4 regions of the Mesorhizobium sp. M7A.F.Ca.US.006.04.2.1 genome follow, and region 4 is predicted to be linked to each of the others. Evidence: predicted binding sites of a transcription regulator. Region 4 holds the regulator's gene; each other region holds the start of a gene.
What was found. The regulator PhoB, encoded in region 4, activates phosphate uptake and scavenging genes when phosphate is short. The targets are predictions, from matches to a motif close to TGTCATNNANCTGTCAT.
Positions count from the first base shown of each region.

Region 1 (2,203 bases), on a different contig from region 4:
TTCCACTTCGTCATCGACGGCATCCATTCAGCTCTTGAACAGGCCAAGGCTGCCGCTGGCGGCAAGGATGTGCGGGTCGGCGGCGGCGTCGCCACCATACGGCAATATCTGCAGGAAAAACTGATCGACGAGATGCATCTGGCGATCGCGCCGGTGCTGCTGGGCACGGGCGAGAACCTTTTTGCCGGCCTGGACATGCTCAAGCTCGGCTATATCTGCAGCGAGCAGGTGGCGACCCCGCTCGCAACGCACGTCACCATCAAGCGGGCGTAAGGTGGAGAGCCAATCTCCCCCCTCGTGGGGGAGATCGCAGCTTCGTCTGCCTCAATACTTCTCCGGTACGTAGAGCTCGCGCGGCAGCACCTGGCGTTCGTATTCGGGGTTGAAGACGCGCTCCGGCAAAGTGATCTCCTCGTGCGGCACTTCCTCGTAAGGCAGCTGCTTGAGCAGATGGTCGATGCAGTTCAGCCGCGCGCGTTTCTTGTCGTTGCCCTCGACGATGAACCAGGGCGCTTCCGGGATGTTGGTGCGGGCGAAGGTCTCTTCCTTGGCCTTGGTGTACTGCTCCCAGCGCACGCGCGACTGCAGGTCCATCGGCGACAGTTTCCACTGTTTCATCGGATCGTGGATGCGCATCAGGAAGCGCATCTGCTGTTCCTCGTCGGTGATCGAGAACCAGTATTTGACCACGGTGATGCCCGAGCGGACCAGCATGCGCTCGAATTCCGGCACGTCGTGGAAGAATTCTTCGACCTGATCGGGCTGGGCAAAGCCCATCACCCGCTCGACGCCCGAGCGGTTGTACCATGAGCGGTCGAACAGCACGATCTCGCCGCCGGCCGGCAGATACGGGACATAGCGCTGGAAATACCATTGCGACTTTTCGCGCTCCGTCGGCGCCGGCAGTGCGACGACACGGCAGATGCGCGGGTTGAGGCGCTGGGTGATGCGTTTGATGACACCGCCCTTGCCGGCCGAATCGCGTCCCTCGAAGATCACCACCAGCTTCTTCTTGTGGTGGGCGACCCAGGACTGCAGCTTGATCAATTCGGACTGCAGGGTGATCAGGTCGCGAAAATACTGCATGCGATCGATCGAAGGCGGATGCGAGTTCTTGTAGATCTTGGCGATCTCCATCGACAGCGCCGGCTCCGACATTTCGAGCTCATAGTCTTCGTCAAGCGTGTCGGCGAGCTCGGCTTCAAGCCAATCCCTGGCCGGAGAATTCTGTTTTAGCTCGGTCATTATCGGCTGCTCCACTTGCAAGCTCTGTCGATCCACGTCCGGCGCCCCAAACTCCCGGCCTACAGCCCGGGAACGGCAACACCTGAGCCGACTTCCATATAGGCCTGCAATGACGGTTTTATTGCAGCGCGAGCATGGTCACCGCCGCCGTCGGTCCAGCCAGGCATGATCGATCCGCCGCGCTGGCATGGAGACACGTCGCCCAAATTGTCCTACAAATAGCGGCCACTTTCGGGCGCCCTCCCCAGCCCTTTCCCAATGCAATCGCGAGGACCGACATGGAATACCGCACCCTCGGCCGTTCCGGCCTGAAAGTATCGACACTGACCATGGGGACCATGACGTTCGGCGGCGCCGGTGCTTTTTCGGCGGTTGGCAAGACCGATCTCGACGAAGCGCGCCGGATGATCGATCTCTGTATCGACGCCGGCATCAATGTCATCGACACCGCCAATGTCTATTCGAACGGCATTTCCGAAGAAATCATCGGCGAAGCGCTCGGCGGCAAGCGCAAGGGCGACGTGCTGATCGCCTCCAAGGCACGGATGCGGATCGGCAAAGGTCCAAACGATGAAGGCCTGTCGCGCCATCACCTGATCCGGGAATGCGAGAAGAGCCTGAAGCGGCTCAAGACCGACGTCATCGACATCTATTTCCTGCACGAATGGGATGGCGTGACGCCGCTGGAGGAAACCATCGGCGCGCTCGACACGCTGGTTGCCCAGGGCAAGATCCGCTATGTCGGCTGCTCCAACTATTCCGGCTGGCAGGTGATGAAGGCGCTCGGCATCAGCGACAGCCGTCATCAGCCGCGCTTCATCACGCAGCAGATCCACTACACGCTGGAAGCGCGCGAAGCGGAGTACGAACTGCTGCCGATTTCCGTCGACCAGGGGCTGGGCGTTCTGGTCTGGAGCCCGCTTGCCGGCGGATTGCTGTCCGGCAAATACCGCCGTGA
Region 1 is NZ_RZQA01000646.1:63-2,265, reverse strand. Features, by position in the region: gene EN925_RS27185 (dihydrofolate reductase family protein) at 1-273, shown strand, start outside; gene ppk2 (polyphosphate kinase 2) at 325-1,245, opposite strand; partial or broken gene EN925_RS27175 (aldo/keto reductase) at 1,524-2,203, shown strand, end outside.
Region 1: a site for PhoB is predicted at 1,355-1,371, ahead of ppk2 (polyphosphate kinase 2). Genes of this name have one in related genera too.

Region 2 (2,203 bases), on a different contig from region 4:
GACATGGCTCCCGCTCTTACCCTGACTGGATCCTGATTTGCCGTTGTTGCCGTTATTGCCGCTGTTGCCGTTATTCCCATTGCCGTTGCCGCTGTTCCCGCTATTGCTTCCGCCGGAATTGCCGCCGTTGCCGCCCCCACTGTTGCCACCACCACCGCCGCCACTGTTACCGCCACCCTTGGCGTATGCGCTGGCGGTGTGGATGCCGGAAACGGAGCCGTCCAGGACAATTTGATAGGGCGCAATCGTCAACACCAGCGCCGCTGCCGATTTGAGCGCCAGCCGGCAACAACGGGTCGTGAAACGGGTCGTGACCGATCTGTGCATTCTGATCTCCGACGACTGAGTCCGGCGCGCCCCACCCCAACGTTGCAGTGCAACCAACATTGCCGAAAGACGCGGCGCCCGGAAGCGACCTCCGACCGTTGCGGTTGTCAACCAGGACCATTGCAAGCGCAAGGTTGGACTAAAGTCCCAAGTATATGCTACATTAGCTTCGCATGAACGGCGCCGTGACCGCCATCGCTAAACGGGAGACTGGCTTTCCCGATGCCTGACGACGGCAGACGCCGAACATCAAGTCACCTCCGCCGGGGGCGGCGGAGGTGACTTGTCGAGGGTGCAGTTGCCCGTTGATCTGTTTTTTGCAAACGACTGATGTCGTCCGCCGTCGCGGGATGCGCGGCCAAGATGCCGCCTAAGGTCTCCTTTCATCTCGAACCGGCGATTCTGGAGCAGTTCACGGTCTGCGGGAATGCTTAGCCAGCGCTGCGCGCAATGCCTGTCGCGTCTGAAAGGTCTCCCGATGTCACGAAAATGTGATCCGGCGATTATAAGGGGGTCAAACAGGTACCCACGCTCCAGCCAATCCAACAGCCAGAGGCAAGCCATGACTGACCTTCGCTCCCCCGACACCCGATTCCGCACCAGCCTGCTCGAGGAAAACGACGGCCCGGCCATCAACGCTTCCGACAACCGCACCATGGGCGAGATCATCGCCGCGCGGTTCTCGCGCCGCGGCTTCCTCAAGGGTTCGCTGGCTGTCTCGGCCATCGCCGCCACCGTCAGCCCGCTGGCGCTGATCAGCGCCGACGAGGCCCGGGCCGCTGAAGGCTCGGCCTTCACGTTCGACGAACTCGAGGCCGGCATCGACGACAAGCACCACGTCGCGCCGGGTTACGATGCCGATGTGCTGCTGCGCTGGGGCGATCCGCTGTTTGCCGATTCGCCCGACTTCGACCCGACGAAACAGTCGGCCGAGGCCCAGGCGAAACAGTTCGGCTACAACAACGATTATGTCGGCTACATCCCCATCGACGGCTCGGCCGAACATGGCCTGCTGGTGGTCAACCACGAATACACCAATCCGCATCTGATGTTCCCGGGCATCGTGAAGATCGTCCAGAAGGACGGCAAGAAGTCGGCCGAAGTCGCACCCCTCTCGAAGGAGCAGGTCGATGTCGAGATGGCAGCTCACGGCGGCACCATCGTCGAGATCCGCAAGACATCAGGCAAATGGCAGGTGGTGCGCGACGGCAAGCTCAATCGCCGCATCACCTCCAACACCGAAATGGCGCTGTCCGGTCCGGTTGCCGGCCATGACCGCGTCAAGACCAATGCCGATCCGTCCGGCACCAAGGTGTTCGGCACGTTCAACAATTGCGCCGGCGGCGTCACGCCCTGGGGCACCTATGTGATGGCCGAGGAGAACATCCATGGCTATTTCTCCGGCGAGTTGCCGGAAGGCCACAAGGAAGCCGCGAACTACAAGCGTCTCGGCATTCCCGAAGGCGCCTATGAATGGGCGGCGCATTACGAGCGTTTCGACCTCGCCAAGGAGCCCAATGAGGCCAACCGCTTCGGCTGGATCGTCGAGGTCGATGTCAACGACCCGACCTCGACGCCGAGGAAGCGCACCGCCATGGGCCGCTTCAAGCATGAGGGCGCCGAATCGATTGTCGCCAGGGACGGCCGCGTCGTCTTCTATCTCGGTGACGACGAGCGCTTCGACTATGTCTACAAGTTCGTGACCAAGGCCGCGTTCGATCCGAACGATCATGCCGCCAACAGGGACCTGCTCGATGATGGCACGCTGCATGTCGCCAGGTTCGCCGAAGATGGCACGGTCGAATGGCTGCCGATCGTCTTCGGCCAGGGACCGCTGACGGCTGAAAACGGTTTCACTGGCCAGGCCGACGTGCTG
Region 2 is NZ_RZQA01000063.1:2,115-4,317, reverse strand. Features, by position in the region: gene EN925_RS05685 (hypothetical protein) at 1-327, opposite strand, end outside; gene EN925_RS05680 (PhoX family phosphatase) at 890-2,203, shown strand, end outside.
Region 2: a site for PhoB is predicted at 807-823, ahead of EN925_RS05680 (PhoX family phosphatase). Genes of this name have one in related genera too.

Region 3 (2,203 bases), on a different contig from region 4:
CTGTTCGCCGAAGCCCGACATATCGGATCCGAAGAGATCGCCAAGCTGCATTCCGTTCAGCGTCGCTGTTGCGATGCCCGTCAGTGCCGCAATGCTGTCATTGGCACTGATGATGCGGTTGCCGTCGCAGACGATCAGCCCCTCCACGGCGGCATTGGCCAGGCCGTGCATGCGGTCGACCTCGAGCTTCTGGCGACGGAAGCGCAAATCGATCCACAGCGCCGATGCCGACAGAACCAGGATCACCAGTGTGGCGGCGGCGGCGGCGAAAGCCTGCGAGGTCGGCTCGATCGTGTATTCGGATATGACGATCGAGGGATCGGGGAAGATGGAGACGGCACCCATACCGATGAAATGCAGAGTGCAGATCGCCAGCGTCAGCAGCACCGCGCCGCCGGATGTCGCCTTCAAGGAGGGGCGGCGCTGCACGACACGCAGCGCCAGCGCCGCGAGCGTTACGCCGGCCAGCAGGGAAACGGCGACAAGCAACAGGTTCCACTCGATACGGCCCTGAACCTCGAACGCCGCCATGCCGATGTAGTGCATGGCTGCGATACCGCCGCCCAGCACGGCGCCGCCGACGAGATGATAGTCGAACTCATCCCGCAAGGTGGCGATCCACATGCCGGCTGCCGTCAAAGTGACCGAAGCAGCGAGCGAAAGCACGGAGAGTGCCGGATCATAAGCACTGGGTATGCCCGGTGTGAATGCGAGCATGGCGATGAAGTGCGTTGCCCAGATGCCAAAGCCGGTCGAAGTGGCCGCGATCATCAGCCAGGCAAGCCGGTTCCGATCTGTGGAACGGCTTATGTGCTGAAGCAGGTTGACAGCAGAGAAGCAGGAAATTCCGCAGATCAGCGCGGCGAGTGCGACCAGTCTCAGATCGTGTTCGTTGACGATACAATTGTAGACCGTCAGCATTTATTTCACCTGAGCTTTGGAAATAAACAGGGCAGCAGTATCGAGTAGCGCGTTGCCGTTGAGGGATCGATAAAGTCGGCTGCAACCTTGGCGTGTCTCTTCGGGTTGCTGCGGCTGCAATCAGGGCTGACACGCCGAAAGCCAGCTTGACAGTCCCGACGGTGCTTCCTGGCGCGCTTGTCGTCGCGCTAAGCCGGCTAACCGTATCGCTCTCCATGCCTCCAAGCGGAGGCGAGCGTTGCGTCAGGTAAAGGGTGAAGTTCGTCGATCTGCAACAAAACCGTTGTCTGATTGTCATGAGCGACACATATTGCCTTCGCGGGAGTGCCCCCTTTCGCCAATGACAAACGGGAGATGAAACATGAAGTCCTTCGGCTTCGCGGCCGGTGTTGCCGCTACCTTTATGATGCTTTCCTCAACCTCCGCTTTTGCCGTCACGCAGATCAGTTGGTGGCACGCCATGACTGGCGCCAATGCCGAAGTCGTCGACAAGATCTCCAAAGATTTCAATGCCAGCCAGAGCGACTATGAGCTCGTTCCGGTGTTCAAAGGCACGTATCCCGAGACGCTGAATGCCGGCATTGCCGCCTACCGCGCGGGCCAGGCGCCAGACATCATCCAGGTGTTCGACGTCGGCACCGGCGTGATGATGGCGGCCGAAGGTGCCATCAAGCCCGCAGCCGATGTGTTGACCAGCGCTGGAATGACCTTCGACAAGAGCCAGTATCTGCCAGGCATAGTCGGCTATTATTCGAAGCCGGACGGCACCATGCTCTCCTTCCCCTACAACTCCTCCTCGCCGATCCTTTATTACAACAAGGATATCTTCAAGAAGGCTGGTCTCGACGTCGATAGCCCACCCAAGACCTGGAATGAAGTGTGGGAAGACGCCAAGAAGATCAAGGCGAGCGGCGCGGCCGCCTGCGGCTACACCTCGACCTGGCTGACCTGGATACATCTGGAGAATTTCGCGGCCTGGAATGACGTGTCATGGGCCACCCAGCAGAACGGTCTGGCCGGCGGCGATGTCGAGCTCAAGATCAACGCGCCGATTTTCGTCAACCATTTCCAGGCGCTGGCGGACCTCGCCAAGGACGGCACCTTCAAATATGGCGGCCGCACCTCCGAAGCCAAGCAGATCTTCCTTGCGGGCGAATGCGGGATCATGACCGAATCGTCCGGCGGGCTTGGCGATATCGTCAAGTCCGGCATGAATTACGGCATTGGCCAATTGCCGTATGACAGCGACGCCAAGGGTGCGCCGCAGAACACGACGCCGGGT
Region 3 is NZ_RZQA01000035.1:887-3,089, forward strand. Features, by position in the region: partial or broken gene EN925_RS03620 (diguanylate cyclase) at 1-921, opposite strand, end outside; gene ugpB (sn-glycerol-3-phosphate ABC transporter substrate-binding protein UgpB) at 1,283-2,203, shown strand, end outside.
Region 3: a site for PhoB is predicted at 1,203-1,219, ahead of ugpB (sn-glycerol-3-phosphate ABC transporter substrate-binding protein UgpB). Genes of this name have one in related genera too.

Region 4 (2,203 bases):
TGTTTCATCTTGGCTATCTGGTCGAGGAGGGCGCCACCGACAAGATGTTCACCACCCCCGACGACAAACGCACCCAGGACTACATCACCGGCCGGTTCGGCTGATCTCTGGCATATGAGGGACGAAGATCATGGGTGAACATACCGTCGCATCTTTCGATGAGGATCTGGAGCAGATCAGCCAGCTGATCCGCGACATGGGCGATCTCGCCCGCTCGATGGTCGGTGGCTCGACCAGGGCTTTGCTCAATTCGGACAATGCGCTGGCGCAGCGGGTGGTTTCCGACGACGCCATCATGGATGCACGCCAGCGCGAGCTGGACGATCGTGCTATCACGCTGATCGCCAAGCGCCAGCCAATGGCCAACGATCTGCGTGCGGTAGTCGGTTCGATCCGCATGGCCGGCGACCTCGAGCGCATCGGTGACCTTGCCAAGAACATCGCCAAGCGCGTCGGCACTGTCGGGCTGAGCGTCACGCCGCACGACCTTTCGCATTCGATCGACGCGATGGCGCAGCTGGTGCTGATCCAGGTGCAGGGGGTCGTCGACGAGTATGCCGCCGCTGACGCGGCAGCGCTTGCCACGCTCAGAAACAATGATGAACGCATCGACGTCAAATACACATCGGTGTTCCGCGAACTGCTGACCTACATGATGGAAGATCCGCGCAACATCACGGCGTGCACGCACCTGTTGTTTTGCGCCAAGAACCTCGAGCGGATCGGCGACCACGTGACCAACATCGCCGAAAATGCCTATTATGTTTTGACCGGCACGCAGTTGCCAGCCAATCGTCCGAAGCAGGACGAGACGGCAATGTCCGCGCCAGCGGCATGACAGGGGTGACCAGCCGATGATCGCGCCACGCATCATGGTGGTGGAGGATGAGGAGCCGCTAGGCGTGCTGCTCCGCTACAATCTCGAATCCGAAGGTTACCAGGTCGAGGTGGTGACGCGCGGCGACGAGGCCGAAATCCGGCTGCAGGAGAACGTTCCAGACCTTCTGGTGCTCGACTGGATGGTGCCTGCGGTTTCCGGTATCGAACTCTGCCGCCGGCTAAGGATGCGTCCCGAGACCGAGCGGCTGCCGATCATCATGCTGACCGCGCGAGGCGAGGAAAGCGACCGCGTGCGCGGCCTCTCGACCGGTGCCGACGACTATCTGGTCAAGCCTTTCTCGACGCCGGAGTTCATGGCCAGGGTCAAGGCGCTGCTGCGCCGGGCCAAGCCGGAAGTGCTGTCCAGCGTGCTCAAGGTCGGCGATATCGTGCTCGATCGCGAATCGCACCGTGTCTATCGCAAGAAGAGCGAAATCCGGCTCGGGCCGACGGAATTCCGCCTGCTTGAATTCATGATGCGCCATCCAGGCCGCGTGTTCTCGCGCAGCCAACTGCTCGACAATGTCTGGGGCGAGACGATCTACATCGACGAACGCACGGTCGATGTGCATGTCGGCCGGCTGCGCAAGGCGGTCAACAACGGCCGTATGCCCGATGTCATCCGCACCATCCGTGGGGCGGGTTACGCCATTCGCGAGGACTGAACTCCCTCGTTTGAACTCACGCCACGTTCTTGCCGCCGAGACCGGATCTCGCCTGCACGCCCGGCGCAAAAATCTCCTGATCGACGAAGATCAGCGCCCGCATGGCGCAGCCTTCGCGGATCAGCGGCAGTTCGTTCGGCTCGGTGTCGAAGGAAATCGACTTGGAATGCTGGCCGCCGGCGGTCTGGGCAATCGCTTGCCGCAATGCCGGCTCGATCAGGTCGAAGGCGGCGGCGCTGACGCCGACCATGGCGACGGGGGCCGGATCGATCAGCGCGAACAGGCTGCCGAGGCCGTAGCCGAGCGCTTCGCCAGCCTTGCGGTAGGCTTCCCGCTCCGGTCCGTCCCTCTCGCGGGCGGCGGCAGCCAGGGCGCGCATGTCGGCGTCGCTGACATCGGCGACGGGTTCTGCATCCTCGCCCATCTGCCGCGCGTTGCGCCAGATGGCATAATTGCCGGCATAGGCTTCGACGCAGCCGCGCCGTCCGCAGCGACACAGCGCCCCGTTCGGCCGATGAATCATGTGGCCGAATTCGCCGCCCGAGGAATGGGGGCCGGTGACCAATTCGCCCTTCAGCACCAGCCCCATGCCGATGCCGTGCGACAAAAGGATAGCGATGAAATCGTCGCGGTAACGATCGGGATCGCGCCAGCGCAGC
Region 4 is NZ_RZQA01000559.1:1,068-3,270, forward strand. Features, by position in the region: gene pstB (phosphate ABC transporter ATP-binding protein PstB) at 1-104, shown strand, start outside; gene phoU (phosphate signaling complex protein PhoU) at 131-838, shown strand; gene phoB (phosphate regulon transcriptional regulator PhoB) at 855-1,544, shown strand; gene EN925_RS25160 (ROK family protein) at 1,561-2,203, opposite strand, start outside.